2 regions of the Pinirhizobacter sp. genome follow, and region 1 is predicted to be linked to the other one. Evidence: predicted binding sites of a transcription regulator. Region 1 holds the regulator's gene; the other holds the start of a gene.

The links. Region 1 encodes FliA, which starts transcription of late flagellar genes. Its sites were predicted from a motif close to TAAAGTTTNNCNNNCNNNGGCCGATAA; they were not measured.
Region 2: VGM61_RS15265 (HD-GYP domain-containing protein) is a predicted target of FliA. The motif match lies at 3,031-3,057, and genes of this name have one in related genera.

What each region holds. Positions count from the first base shown of each region.
Region 1 is NZ_DASYDG010000010.1:40,631-47,630, reverse strand. Features, by position in the region: gene flhB (flagellar biosynthesis protein FlhB) at 1-1,065, shown strand, start outside; gene flhA (flagellar biosynthesis protein FlhA) at 1,069-3,165, shown strand; gene flhF (flagellar biosynthesis protein FlhF) at 3,290-4,609, shown strand; gene VGM61_RS03105 (MinD/ParA family ATP-binding protein) at 4,720-5,550, shown strand; gene VGM61_RS03100 (RNA polymerase sigma factor FliA) at 5,547-6,278, shown strand; gene cheY (chemotaxis response regulator CheY) at 6,329-6,727, shown strand; gene VGM61_RS03090 (protein phosphatase CheZ) at 6,736-7,000, shown strand, end outside.
Region 2 is NZ_DASYDG010000045.1:1,512-8,511, reverse strand. Features, by position in the region: gene VGM61_RS15280 (ectonucleotide pyrophosphatase/phosphodiesterase) at 1-443, opposite strand, end outside; gene hutU (urocanate hydratase) at 584-2,254, shown strand; gene msrA (peptide-methionine (S)-S-oxide reductase MsrA) at 2,267-2,953, opposite strand; gene VGM61_RS15265 (HD-GYP domain-containing protein) at 3,172-4,389, shown strand; gene VGM61_RS15260 (GGDEF domain-containing phosphodiesterase) at 4,386-5,636, shown strand; gene VGM61_RS15255 (oxidoreductase) at 5,655-6,683, opposite strand; gene VGM61_RS15250 (YaeQ family protein) at 6,791-7,000, shown strand, end outside.

The sequences.
Region 1 (7,000 bases):
CCGCGCTCGCGGGAACTCTCCACTGGCGTGGTGGTGCTGGCCGGCGTGTCCAGCGTGCTTGCCACGCGGGACGAACTGGCCGTGCATGCACGCAACATCATGATGCTGGGCGTGCACTACAACCGCGAGGACCTCTTCGCCGCCAACGGCATTTCCCATGTGATGTCCACCGCGGCGCTCGAGGCCTTGCGCATGCTCGGGCCGATGTTCGTGGTGACGATCGTTGCCGCCTTCGCCGCCCCGGCGTTGCTTGGCGGCCTTAATTTTTCCGGCCAGGCGCTGATACCGAAGTTCGACCGGTTGAACCCGATCTCAGGCTTCGGCCGCATTTTCTCCACCAACGGTTTCGTCGAGCTGGGCAAGTCGTTGCTCAAGCTGATCCTGATCGGCGGCGTGCTGGTCTGGTACATGATGAAAAGCCGTGCCGACATGCTGGGCACCGGCGCAGGCGACGTCGTTGCCGGCATCCACCGCTCGCTGGGCACCATCGGCCAGGCCTGCATGTACTTCGCCTGCGTGCTGGGTTTTCTCGGCCTGCTGGACGCGCCGTGGCAGAAATTCTCTTTCGCGAAAAAAATGCGCATGACCAAGCAGCAGCTCAAGGACGAGCACAAGGAAAGCGACGGCAATCCTGAGATGAAGGGACGCGTCCGCAGCATGCAGATACAGATGTCCCGCCGCCGCATGATGCAGGACATCCCCAAAGCTGACGTCGTCGTGGTCAATCCGAGCCACTTCGCCGTGGCGCTGTCCTACCAGGATGCCATGCGCGCGCCGAAGGTAGTGGCCAAGGGCATGGATGTGATCGCCATGCAGATTCGCTCGGTGGCCGGCGCGCACAAGATCCCGCTGGTGGAAGCCGCCCCGCTGGCGCGCGCGCTCTACAACACCACCGAAGTCGGCCATGAGATCCCCTCGCAGCTATTCGTGGCGGTGGCGCAGATCCTGGCCTACGTGTATCGCCTGAAGACCGCGCTCGCCCAGGGCGACGTAATGCCTGACAAACCGAACCCGGACGTCGATCCCGACCTGCTGGGCCGTTACCGCATGAACGACGAGAACTAAGCCATGGCCTCCCCGTCCACTTCAGGTTTCGCCGTGTTCGGCCAGATGGCCCGCCGCGGCATCGGTGCACCGATTGCCTTGCTGCTGGTGCTGGCGATGCTGATGCTGCCGTTGCCGCCGTTCATGCTGGACCTGCTCTTCACCTTCAACATTGCGCTGTCGCTGGTGATCCTGCTGGCGGTGGTGTACGTGATGCGGCCGCTGGAATTCGCAGCCTTCCCGACCGTGGTGCTGGGTGCCACCCTGCTGCGCCTGGCGCTTAATATCGCGTCGACCCGCGTGGTGCTGCTGCACGGCCACATGGGCCCGGGCGCGGCGGGCAAGGTGATCGAGGCCTTCGGCGAATTCGTCATCGGCGGTAATTTCGCCGTGGGCCTGGTGGTGTTCTGCATCCTCACCATCATCAACTTCGTGGTGGTCACCAAGGGCGCCACGCGCGTGTCGGAAGTGACTGCGCGCTTCACCCTCGATGCCATGCCCGGCAAGCAGATGGCCATCGACGCCGATCTGAATGCCGGCCTTCTCACCCAGGAACAGGCCCGCGAGCGTCGCCAGGAAGTACGCGAGGAAGCGGATTTCTACGGTTCGATGGACGGCGCCTCGAAGTTCGTGCGCGGCGATGCCACCGCCGGCATTCTTATCCTGATCATCAACATCGTTGGCGGCTTCTTCGTCGGCATGTTGCAGCATGGCCTTTCCGCCAGTGAGGCGGCGCGCAATTACACGCTGCTGACCATCGGCGATGGCCTGGTCGCCCAGGTGCCCGGCCTGATGCTTTCCATCGCCGCCGCGGTGATCGTTACCCGTGTGTCGAAGTCGCAGGACATGGGCCGGCACGTGGTGGGCCAGTTGTTCGGCCAACCCAGGGCGCTGGCGGTGGCCGGTGTGGTGCTGGCGGTGATGGGGCTGATCCCCGGCATGCCGAATATTGCCTTCCTGATGCTCGGCGCAGTCTGTGGCGCCGGTGCCTGGGCCTTGAACAAGCGCCGCCAGGAGGTGGCCGCGGCCACCCGGCGCGCCCTGGAGGCTCCGCCCGAGGCGCCGGTGTCCGGCGAGAAGCTGGAGCTGTCGTGGGAAGACGTGGCAAGCGTCGACACCATCGGCCTTGAGGTGGGTTATCGCCTGATTCCGCTGGTGGACAAGAACCAGGGCGGCGAGCTGATGGGCCGGATCAAGTCGGTCCGTCGCAAGCTCTCGCAGGAACTGGGTTTCCTGGTGCCGGCGGTGCACATTCGCGACAACCTGGACCTGGGCCCGCATTCGTATCGGATCAGCCTGATGGGCGTACCGATGGGCGAGGCGGAGATCCACAACGAACGGATGCTGGCGATCGACCCGGGCCGCGTGCACGGCGCGTTGAACGGTATCGCCACCACCGATCCTGCCTTCGGCCTGCCGGCGGTGTGGATCGAGCCGGGCCTGCGCGAACATGCGCAGTCGCTGGGCTACACGGTGGTGGATCCGGCCACCGTGATCGCCACCCATCTTTCGCACATCCTGGGCGGTCATGCCCATGAGCTCCTGGGTCACCAGGACGTGCAGCAGATGCTCGACCGCCTGGCGGCCACAGCGCCGAAGCTGGTGGAGGACCTCGTGCCCAAGCGCCTGTCGCTGGGCGTGGTTGTGAAGGTGCTGCAGAACCTTCTTGCCGAGCGCGTGCCGGTGCGCAACATGCGCGGCATCGTCGAATCCTTGGCGGAACACGCCGGCCAGAGTCAGGATCCCGGCGTGCTTTCGTCCGCCGTCCGCGTAGCCCTGGGGAGGCAGATCGTCCAGGAGATCGCCGGCATGGGGTCGGAGATCCCCGTCATTACCCTGGCGCCGGACCTGGAACAGATCCTCCTGGGCTCACTGCAAGGTGGTGGCGTGGCTGGCGCGGCGGTAGAGCCTGGCCTGGCCGAGCGCCTCCAGCAGAGCGTCGCCGAGGCCGCCCGGCGGCAGGAAATCGCGGGTGAACCTGCGGTTTTGCTGGTCGCCCCGAACCTGCGGCCGTGGCTCGCCCGCTTCACTCGCCACGTGGCACAGAACCTGCACGTACTTGCCTACAACGAGGTGCCGGACAACCGCCGCGTGCGGCTGGTCACGGCACTGGGACGCTAAGAGAAGGGGTAGGGCGAGCAATGAACGGCACACGACGGAAAACCCACGAGATGCGACGGAACGCCGCCGTTGCCGCCATTAACGCCAACGCCTTGACCCCCGCCACGCATTCCGGATCCACGCCATGAAGATCAAACGATTCGTTGCCGCCGACATGCGCCAGGCCATGCGGGAAGTGCGTGAGGAACAAGGTCCCGATTCGGTGATCCTGTCCTCCCGCCGCATCGCCGAGGGCATCGAGATCATCGCCGCGCTCGACTACGACGAGGCGCTGGTGCGCGAGGCTGCGGGACACAGCGCCGAGCGCGAGCCGGCTCCCTCGCCCCGGGCCGAGCTGCCGCCGATCGTCGCCCCGAAAGCGGCCCCCAGGGGCCAGGCCGAGGCCGAACCCGCCGCTGAGCGTCACCTTGCGCCCACCACCCCGCGCTCCGGGGCGACCCGCTACGGCACCGCGGCCCTGGCCGCTTCCGTCGCCGACGCCGTCCGCGCCGCTACCCGGGTGCCGGGTCAGGACATCGCCGTCAACGGCATGCGCGAAGAACTGAACCAGCTGAAGGAAATGCTGCAGATCCAGCTGTCCAGCCTGGGCTGGAACCAGCTCGACCGCGAGCAGCCCCTGCAGGCCCGCGTGCTGCGCGAGCTCACCCGCATGGGCCTGGATTCAGACGTGGCGCGCATGCTCACGGCGGAACTACCCGCCAAGATGACGGTTGAACAGTCGCGGTACCTGCCGCTGGGGCTGCTGTCCCGGCACATTACCGTCAGTGGCCGCGAGATCGACCAGCTCGGCGGCATCGTCGCCCTGGTCGGCCCCACGGGTGTTGGCAAAACCACCACTATTGCCAAGCTTGCCGCCCGCGCGGTGCTTCGCCATGGCGCGAATAACGTCACCCTGATCACCACAGACCAGTACCGCATCGGCGCCGCGGCCCAGATGGAGCACTACGGCCGCCTGCTTGGCGTGCGGGTGCACGCCGCCCACGACGCGGCAAGCCTGCGCACGGTGCTCGGCCAGTTGCGAGGCCACCACACCGTGCTGGTGGACACCGCCGGCCTTGCCGGCACCGATCCGCGCCTGCAAAGCCAGTTCGAGACGCTGAGGGCGGCGTCCGATGTGCGCGTTTGCCTGGTACTGGCGGCCAATGCCCAGGCCCAGGCCATGGAACATGCGGTACGCGCCTACCAGCCGTTGAAGCCCCAGGCGGTGATCCTGACCAAGCTCGACGAGTCCCCCCTGCTCGGTGGCGCGCTTTCTGCATTGATTCGCAGCGGGCTGCCCCTGGACTACACCACGGACGGTCAGCGTGTACCCGAAGACATCGCCACGGCGGATGCGCGAAAGCTCGTCCTCCGCGCGGCCCAACTGGTCAAGACCGGCCAGGCGGAACCCGACGATGTCCTGCTTGCCGACCGCTTCGGCGTCGCCCAACCCGCCCTGGCGTGAGCAACGGAATCCCCATGAACCTCGCAATCGGAAGTTACCTGCAGATGTCTTCGCCGCCCAGCAGCAACGACCTCGCCGTCGCCGCCCACCAGGCCGCGGGACTGGCCTTTATCGGCGACCGCCAGCCCTGCCGCACCATCGCGGTGGCCGGCGGCAAGGGCGGTGTCGGCAAGACCACCACGGCGGTGAACCTCGCCATGGCCCTGGCCATGGGTGGCCGCGACACCTTGTTGCTGGATGCCGACCTTGGCATGGCCAACGTCGACGTACTGCTGGGCCTGCAGCCCACGCGCCACCTGGGCCACCTGCTCGAAGGCAGCGCCCGGCTGGAGGAACTGATCACCGATTCACGCCACGGCCTGAAGGTGATCCCGGCCACCTCCGGCACCCGGCGCATGGCGCAACTGCCCAATGTCGAGCACGCCGCGGTGATCCGCGCCTTCGACGAGCTCACCGTCCGCCCTGAATTTCTCATCGTCGATACCGCCGCGGGCCTGTCCGACAGCGTGTCGATGTTCGCCGCCGCCGCCGACGACGTGGTGGTGGTGGTCTGCGACGAGCCGACCTCGCTCACCGACGCCTATGCCCTGATCAAGGTGCTCTCGCGCGAATTCGACGTCCCCCGTTTCCGCATCGTGGCCAACATGGTCCGTCATGCACAGGAAGGTAAACAGTTGTTCGAGAAGCTTTCCCGGGTGACCGGACGCTTCCTGGACGTGTCCCTGGACTTCATGGGGATGGTCCCCCACGACGAATACCTGCGCCAGGCGATCCGTCGCCAGGCGGCGGTCGTCGAAGCATGGCCAAGCAGCCGTTCGGCGCTCGGATTCAAGAATCTGGCACGTGCGGTCGATACATGGGGCGAACCCGAGCGTCGCGCCCAGGGTCGCATCGGCTTTTTCAGCGAGCGCCCCCGTCCGATGGGAGGGTTGCCGTCATGAGCGTCGCCACCGAATACCTGGAGGTTTCGCGTATCCCGGCGGATGAGCTGGTGCGTATCCACGCGCCGCTGGTCCGCAGGATCGCCTACCACTTGATGGGGCGCCTGCCGGCGAGTGTGGACGTGGGCGACCTGATCCAGGCCGGCATGATCGGCCTGCTCGAGGCGGCGAGGAATTTTTCGCCGACGCGCGCGGCCAGTTTTGAGACATACGCGGGCATCCGCATCCGTGGCGCCATGCTCGATGAGCTGCGCAAGACGGACTGGACGCCCCGCTCGGTCCATCGCAAGGTACGTGAAGTAGCGGAGGTGACGCGACAGATCGAGAACGAGACCGGCGCCGACGCCGACGACGCGGAAGTGATGAAGCGTCTTGGCATCGATGCGCTCGAATACAACCAGATCCTCGCCGATGCCGCGGGCGCCCGCCTGCTGTCGCTGTCGGCCCCCGAGGGTGACGAAGGCTCGGCCATCGATGTGGCCGACCCCGACGCCCAGGGTCCGGATGCGCTCTTCGAGCGCGAAGGCATGCGCGAGGCCCTGGCCGACTCGATCGACTCCCTACCCGAACGCGAAAAACTGGTCATGTCGCTCTATTACGAGCAGGAGCTGAACCTCAAGGAGGTCGGCGCCATCCTCGGCGTAAGCGAGTCGCGCGTGTGCCAGATCCACGGACAAGCCCTGATCCGCCTCCGCGCCCGCATGGGTGGCTGGCGCGAGCGGGCCTGAAAAGCCCCGACGAACAAAGAAGTAGCGCGAACGCATCGCGGAGAGACGTTTTGGACAAGAACATGAAAATCCTGGTGGTGGACGATTTCTCCACCATGCGCCGTATCGTCAGGAACCTCCTGGTCGAACTCGGCTTCACCAATACCGCCATCGCCGAGGCCGAGGACGGCGTCACCGCGCTCGCATCACTGCGCGCGGCCTCGTTCGACCTGGTGGTGACCGACTGGAACATGCCCAACATGACCGGCATCGAGCTGCTGCGCGCCATCCGCGCCGACGCCGCGCTCAAACACCTGCCGGTGTTGATGGTCACCGCCGAAAACAACCGCGACCAGATCATCGCGGCAGCGCAAAGCGGTGTGAACGGCTATGTGGTCAAGCCGTTCACCGCCGTCACGCTGAAGGAAAAACTCGACCGCATCTTCGAACGCCTCGCGGCCGCGAGCTAAGGCCAGCCATGAACACGATGATCTCCCCGTTGGGCCATGACGTGCCCCCGGCGTTGCGCGAACTGCTCGACTCAGGCGACCGCGCCGACTTCGAACAGGCCCTGGATACCCTCATCCGCAGCCGTGAGCAGCATCTTTTCCGTGCCATGGGTTGCCTTGCCCGCGACCTGCACGACGCCGTTCGCCGCCTGTCCTCGGACATATCCTCCAACGGCGAGCCCGGCAACATGGGTGACGCCCGCAAACATCTCATCGACGTGCTGGAGATGAGCG
Region 2 (7,000 bases), on a different contig from region 1:
GCTTCCGAGCCTGGCCAGAACATCGTTGCCGCGCGGATGCCATGACGCTCCGCGGTGACCCATACAGGTTCGGCATCTTCCCACCAGCGTCCATCGGCGACAGCCGCGCGTTTGGCCATGGAAAAGCGGCCCAGGGCGGGATCGACCATCGTGTTGTTGACGATACCGGAATGGTCTGGAACTTTGCCGGTGACGATGGCGTAGTGGTTGGGGAAGGTCAGCGACGGGAACGACGGCTGCATGGCGGTGGCATGGACGCCGGTGGCAGCGAGCTTTTCCAAGGTGGGGCTCAAGTGCCGGTCGAGGTAGTCGGCGCGATAGCCATCGATGGACACCAGCAGCACGATGCGCTCCTTCGCCGGGGCAGGCGCTGGGGTCGGCGGCGTTGTGGCACAGCCGGAAAGCAGGGCCACGGCAAGGAGCAGGCAGGGAATATTTTTCATACGGGGCAGGGCGGGAACGGCGGAAGACCTCCCATCATGGCAAATTCCCATGACGGCTTCACGGCATGCTGCGCCATGCCTTTCCCTGGGCAGAGCGCCCCCCGCATAATCGGAAGCTTACGCATCGCGCCGAGGGCATCATGACCGCACCCACCCGCATCGACACCACCCGCATCGTCCGTGCCCCGCGCGGCACACACTTAAGCTGTCGCAGCTGGCTTACCGAGGCGCCGTTCCGCATGCTGCAGAACAACCTCGATCCGGACGTGGCGGAGAACCCTGCGGAACTGGTGGTTTATGGCGGCATTGGCCGGGCAGCGCGTAACTGGGAATGCTTCGACGCCATCCTGCGTGCCCTGCGCGAGCTGCGGGACGACGAAACCCTGCTGGTGCAATCGGGCAAGCCCGTGGGCGTGTTTCCCACCCACGGCGACGCCCCTCGCGTGCTGATCGCCAATTCCAACCTGGTGCCGGCCTGGGCCAATTGGGAACACTTCAACGAGCTCGATCGCAAGGGCTTGATGATGTATGGCCAGATGACCGCAGGTTCCTGGATCTACATCGGCTCGCAGGGCATCGTGCAGGGTACCTACGAGACCTTCGTCGAAATGGGCCGCCAGCACTACGGCGGAAGTCTTGCGGGCAAGTGGGTCCTCACCGCGGGCCTGGGCGGCATGGGTGGCGCACAGCCACTTGCGGCAAGCCTTGCCGGTGCATCGTCGCTCACCATTGAATGCCAGCAGAGCCGCATCGATTTCCGCCTGAAAACCCGTTATGTCGACGAGCAGGCCACCGATCTCGACGACGCGCTGGCGCGGATCGCGAAGTACACCGCGGCAGGTGAGGCAAAATCCGTGGCGCTGCTTGGCAACGCCGCCGACGTGTTGCCCGAGCTGGTGCGCCGCGGCGTGCGGCCGGATGCCGTCACCGACCAGACCAGCGCGCATGACCCGGTGAATGGTTACCTGCCCACTGGCTGGACGGTGGAGGAATGGTTCGAGCGGAGGAAGTCCGAGCCCGAGGCCACCCGTGACGCGGCGATGCGTTCCATGCGCACCCACGTGGAAGCCATGCTGGCCTTTCATGCCCAGGGCGTACCCACCTTCGACTATGGCAACAACATCCGCCAGATGGCCAAGAACGAGGGGCTTTCCAACGCATTCGACTTCCCCGGCTTCGTTCCGGCATTCGTGCGGCCGCTGTTCTGCCGCGGCATCGGACCATTCCGCTGGGTGGCGCTCTCAGGCGATCCGGAAGACATCTACAAGACCGACGCCAAGGTCAAGGAACTGATCCCCGACGACACCAACCTGCATCGCTGGCTGGACATGGCCCGCGAACGCATCAGCTTCCAGGGCCTGCCCGCGCGCATCTGCTGGGTGGGCCTGGGTGTCCGCCACAAGCTTGGCCTTGCCTTCAACGAGATGGTTCGCAACGGTGAACTGAAAGCGCCCGTGGTGATTGGTCGTGACCACCTTGATTCAGGTTCCGTTGCCAGCCCCAACCGCGAGACCGAAGCCATGCGCGATGGCAGCGACGCGGTAAGCGACTGGCCGCTGCTGAACGCCATGCTTAACGTGGCCGGTGGCGCAACCTGGGTAAGCCTGCATCACGGCGGTGGCGTGGGCATGGGTTACAGCCAGCACTCAGGCGTGGTGATTGTCTGCGACGGTACCGCCGATGCCGACCGCCGCATCGCGCGCGTGCTGTGGAACGATCCCGGCACTGGCGTGATGCGCCACGCCGATGCGGGATATCCCGATGCCATTGCCTGCGCGAGGGAGCAGGGGCTTAACCTGCCGATGACCTGAGATTCGTGGCTGTCACCGTGACGCGGTCGCCTGCGTCCAGTCACGGTATAGCGCCGGATACAGTTTCTTCAGGTTGGCCACCTTCGGCGCATCGTTGATCACGATGTACATGCTGTCGGGGTGAAGCCGTGCGTAGTCCTGGTGGTAGCTCTCGGCCGGGTAGAAGGCCTTCAGTGGCTGCACCTGGGTCACGATCGGCGCGTCGAACACCTTGGCCTTGTCCAGCTGCGCGATGTACGCGGATGCCTCGCGCTGCTGGCCGGCTGACGTGGTGAATACGACCGAGCGGTACTGCGTGCCGGAATCAGGGCCCTGGCGATCTTTCTCGGTGGGGTCGAGCCCCACGGAGAAGAACACCTTCAACAGGGTGCCGTAGCTCACCTGTTTTGGGTCGTACACCACGCGGACGGACTCCGCGTGGCCGGTGTCACCGTCGCTGACTTCGTCGTAGTGAGCGGTTTTAGCCTCGCCACCGGAATAGCCGGTGGTCGCCGATTTCACTCCCTTGGTGTGTTCGAAGACGGCCTCGATACCCCAGAAGCAGCCGCCTGCGAACACGGCCACCTCATCGCCGCCGGCGGCGGTCGTAGATGAAGCGACGGGATCGGGCAGGGCGAGACCTTCGGTGTGTGCGTAGGCGAAGCCAGCACAGGTGGCGGCAATGGCCAGGGCGGCGACCAGGGGAAGACGACGGATCATGGGAGACAACCTCGCTGCATGGGCCGGAAGGGCCCTGCCAAGAAGACCGGTGAATGGCCCGATTCCATACAGCCCTATCAAGTTAGCGGGGGCCATGTCGATAATGATCTGTAGCCTGCTGTCGACGAGAAGCCTTCGCGGCGCCAGATACATCGGGGTCATTCGCTAACCTGTTGATGGCGCGGCGATTATGGCAATGGCTGGCATTGGGGTGAGACGTGGCCTACGAACTGGTCGAACGCAGGGTGGACGTGGGGAACCTGGAGATCGGCATGTTCGTGTGCCGGCTTGACCGGCCATGGGACGGCACCCCCTTTCCCCTGCAGGGCATCGAGATCGGATCGCCTGACGATATCGAGAGCCTCGCGACATGGTGCGAGTTCGTCTACGTCGATGCACAGCGTCGGGTGGCGGCCGATACCCGCCTGCAGTCGTTGCGCAAGCGGATCCAGAGCGGCAACCGCTTCCAGCGCGCGGTGGTATACGCCGACACGGCAACATTCGACGAAGAGGCGCCACGCGCCCGGGAAGCCTTCGACAATGCCACGCAGTCGATCGGCAAGATCATGCAGGACATTGCCGATACCGGCGTGATCTCGCCGGAGGACGTCGACCGCGCGGTCCGCCCCCTGGTGGAAAGCATATTGCGCTCCAGCGATGCCTTCTTCTGGATCGACGCCCTGCGCCGGCGCGATAGCTACATCTATAACCATGCGATCGGCTGCAGTGCCCTGGCTGCATCTTTCGGCCGTCACATGGGCTTCGCCGAGGAGACCATCGTCAGCATGGCTGCAGGCGGCCTGTTGCTGGACGTTGGCAAGTCGCAGCTGCCGGAGGAATTGTTCGCAAGGCAAGGACCGCTCGAATACGACGAAATGATGCTGGTGCGCACCCACGTGGCCGAAGGGATGGATATCCTCGACCGGTCAGCCATGCTCGACAGTGAAGTGCGCGACATGGTCCGCACGCACCATGAGCGCGTTGACGGCAGCGGTTATCCCGATGGCCTGGCCGGCACGGCCATTCCGCTGGCCGGTCGCATGGGCGCGATCATCGACACTTACCACGCGATGTGCTCCTCGCGGCCACACGCCGCGGCGCTCTCACGCCACCAGGCCCTGCGTCGCATCTACAGTGCGCGAGAGACAGAGTTCCAGGGCGAACTGGTGGAGCAGTTCCAGGCCTGCCTGGGCGTGTATCCCACGGGGTCCCTGGTGGAACTCAACAGTGGCGAAGTGGCCATCGTGATGGTGCAGAACCAGTCCCGTCGCCTGCAGCCGAAGGTGGTGATCCTTACCGACCGTACCAAGTCGCCCACCGCGGACTTCATCGTGGTCGACCTTATCGCAGAGACGGGTGAGGATCGTCGCGAAGTCATCCGAACGCTGCCGGTGGGTGCTTACGGCATTGATCCTGCGGACTATTTCCTGTCATGACACCGCGGGCCAACCTGTTCAGTGCGATCCAGGTGATGCTGGACAGGCAGGCCGAGGACGCGATCTGCGGCGTACTGGTGCTGCGGCTGCGCGGCATGCGCGAGGCGCAGCTGCGCCACGGCTACGACTTCGGCAATCAGATCATGCGCGCGGCGTACGCGCGCATCGAGCGGCTGTTGCGCCACGTGGACAGGGTGTTCGAAGCAGGCGAGGATACCTTCATCGCGGTACTCCCGGCGTTGCGTAACCCTACGCATGCCTTGCTTGCGGCCACGCGGCTTATGAGTGCCTTCGAAGAACCCCTCGCCTGCCCAGGCCGCCCGTGGATCGGTCGAGCGGTGGTGGGTGCTGCCCTTTACGCTGAACACGGTGTGGATGCCGAGCTGCTGTGCCGCCGGGCCGAGATGGCCCATGACGAAGCCATACGCACCGGCGAACCGTTCGCCATGTACGAGACCGAAGGCACCCGGATCGAGATCCTCTACGGTGAACTTCGCGACGACATCGAAGCCAATCGCCTGGAGGTCTACTTCCAGCCCCAGGTACATTGCGAAAGTGGAAAGGTTGCCCGCGTCGAATCGCTCAGCCGGTGGACATCGGCCACGCGCGGCATGGTGATGCCCTCGGATTTCATCCCGTTTGCCGAGCGTAGCGACCTTATCGTCCCGCTCACGCGCTGGAACCTCAACGCCAGCCTCCGCCACGCCGCGGCCATGCGCGACGCGCATGTCATGCTTGATGTCTCGGTGAACCTGTCACCGCGCGTTTTCGTCGAAAGAGGCTTTACGGAACAGTTCCTGGGCGCGCTGGAGATATGGAACGTGCCGGCTGAAAACGTGATCGTGGAAGTGACCGAAACGGCGATCCTTACCGATCTTGAGATGAGCGTGCGCGTATTGCGTCGGCTTCGCGACCGGGGCGTGCGGGTGGCCATCGATGACTTCGGTACCGGTTATGCATCGTTCTCGTACCTTCGGCACTTTCCGGCAACGGAACTGAAGATCGACAAGTCGTTCGTGGGCACCATGGCCGATGATTCCCATACCGGCCAGCTGGTCGGCGCGATGATCGACGTAGCCCGCCGCATGAAACTGGAATCGGTGGCCGAGGGCGTTGAAGACGCAGCCACCATGGACCAGCTGATCGGCATGGGTTGTGACTACCTGCAGGGCTATCACCTCGGGCGTCCGGCGCCTGCGTTGCACTATGTGCAAGAGCGTTCGCGCGAAGCTGCTGCCACGGCCTGACCCGTCCCGTTCACGGTTTCAATCCAGGGCCATCGTCCTTCCCGCCATGGAACTTGCCTGCGCCGCCACGATTACCCGCATCACGTCGAGGGCCTCCTCGCCGGTCACTGGCGGTGGCACACCATCAACGATCGCCCGCGCCACACCCGCGTAGTAACGGGTGTAAGCACCGGTGTGCAATGGCATGACCGTTTCCGTTCCGTCGCCCGAGGTGAGCACACCCGGACGGGCAGCGGGAGGCCAGGAGGCGTTTCCAGGCCCCTGGCCGGCACGCAATAGTGCCTCCTGGCCATCGAGCCCACGCGTGGTGAAGCTGCCACGTTCGCCGTGCACCATGAAACGCGCACCGTGGTCCGCGGCCAGCGAAGTTCCATGCAGCACCACCCGGCGCCGGCCGTAGTGCAGTTGAATGTGGAAGTAGTCCGGGGCGGCCGCCTGGGGCCGCTGCACCAGCACATCGGCCGTCACGGCTTCAGGCATGCCGAACAAATGCAGCGCCTGGTCGGCCAGGTGCGAGCCCAGGTCGAAGAGGACGCCCGTGCCTTCCCCGGTGCCTTCGCGCCATCCCGGCTTGATCGCCGGGCGGTAACGGTCGAAGTGCGATTCCAGGTAATTGACCTGGCCCAGAACATCGCGAGCCAGGAGATCCTGCACGGTAAGGAAATCGTCGTCCCATCGGCGGTTGTGGAACACGCTTAGCATCCGCTTGGCATCGGCGGCGGCATCGATCAGTTCGCGCGCCTGCCCAGGATCCAGCGCCATGGGTTTATCGATCACCACGTGCTTGCCGGCAGCGAGTGCCTGCATGGCCAGGGGATGATGGGTCTGGTTGGGGGTGGCGATGACCACCAGCTCGATATCTGTCGCCGCGATCAGCGCCGCCGGGTCGGCATCGACATTCACGCCGGGGTGGTCAGCTTCAATCGCCTGCCTGCGGCTGCTTGCCACCCGACGCAGGGCGAGGCCGGCTTCGGCCGCGATCAATGGCGCATGGAAGAACGCGCCGGCCGTGCCGTAGCCGATGAGGCCGGTGCCGATCCTGGCCATGGGGATTCTCCTTGGAGGGCAAGCTCCCGAGTGTAGTGCCAGCGGCAGAACCGGCTGTCGGCGAGCCAGTGCTATTCTGGGTGATTGCCCCGTCATAACGAAAACCCGTGGCCCTTAAATCCATCGTGTTCAAGGCCGACCTCCAGGTCAGCGACATGGACCGCAACTATTACCAGCCTCATGCGCTGACGATCGCCCAGCATCCGTCGGAGACCGACGAGCGGATGATGGTTCGGCTGCTGGCGTTTGCCCTGCATGCCGACGACGCCCTGGCCTTCGGCAAGGGCCTGAGTTCGGATGACGAGCCGGACCTCTGG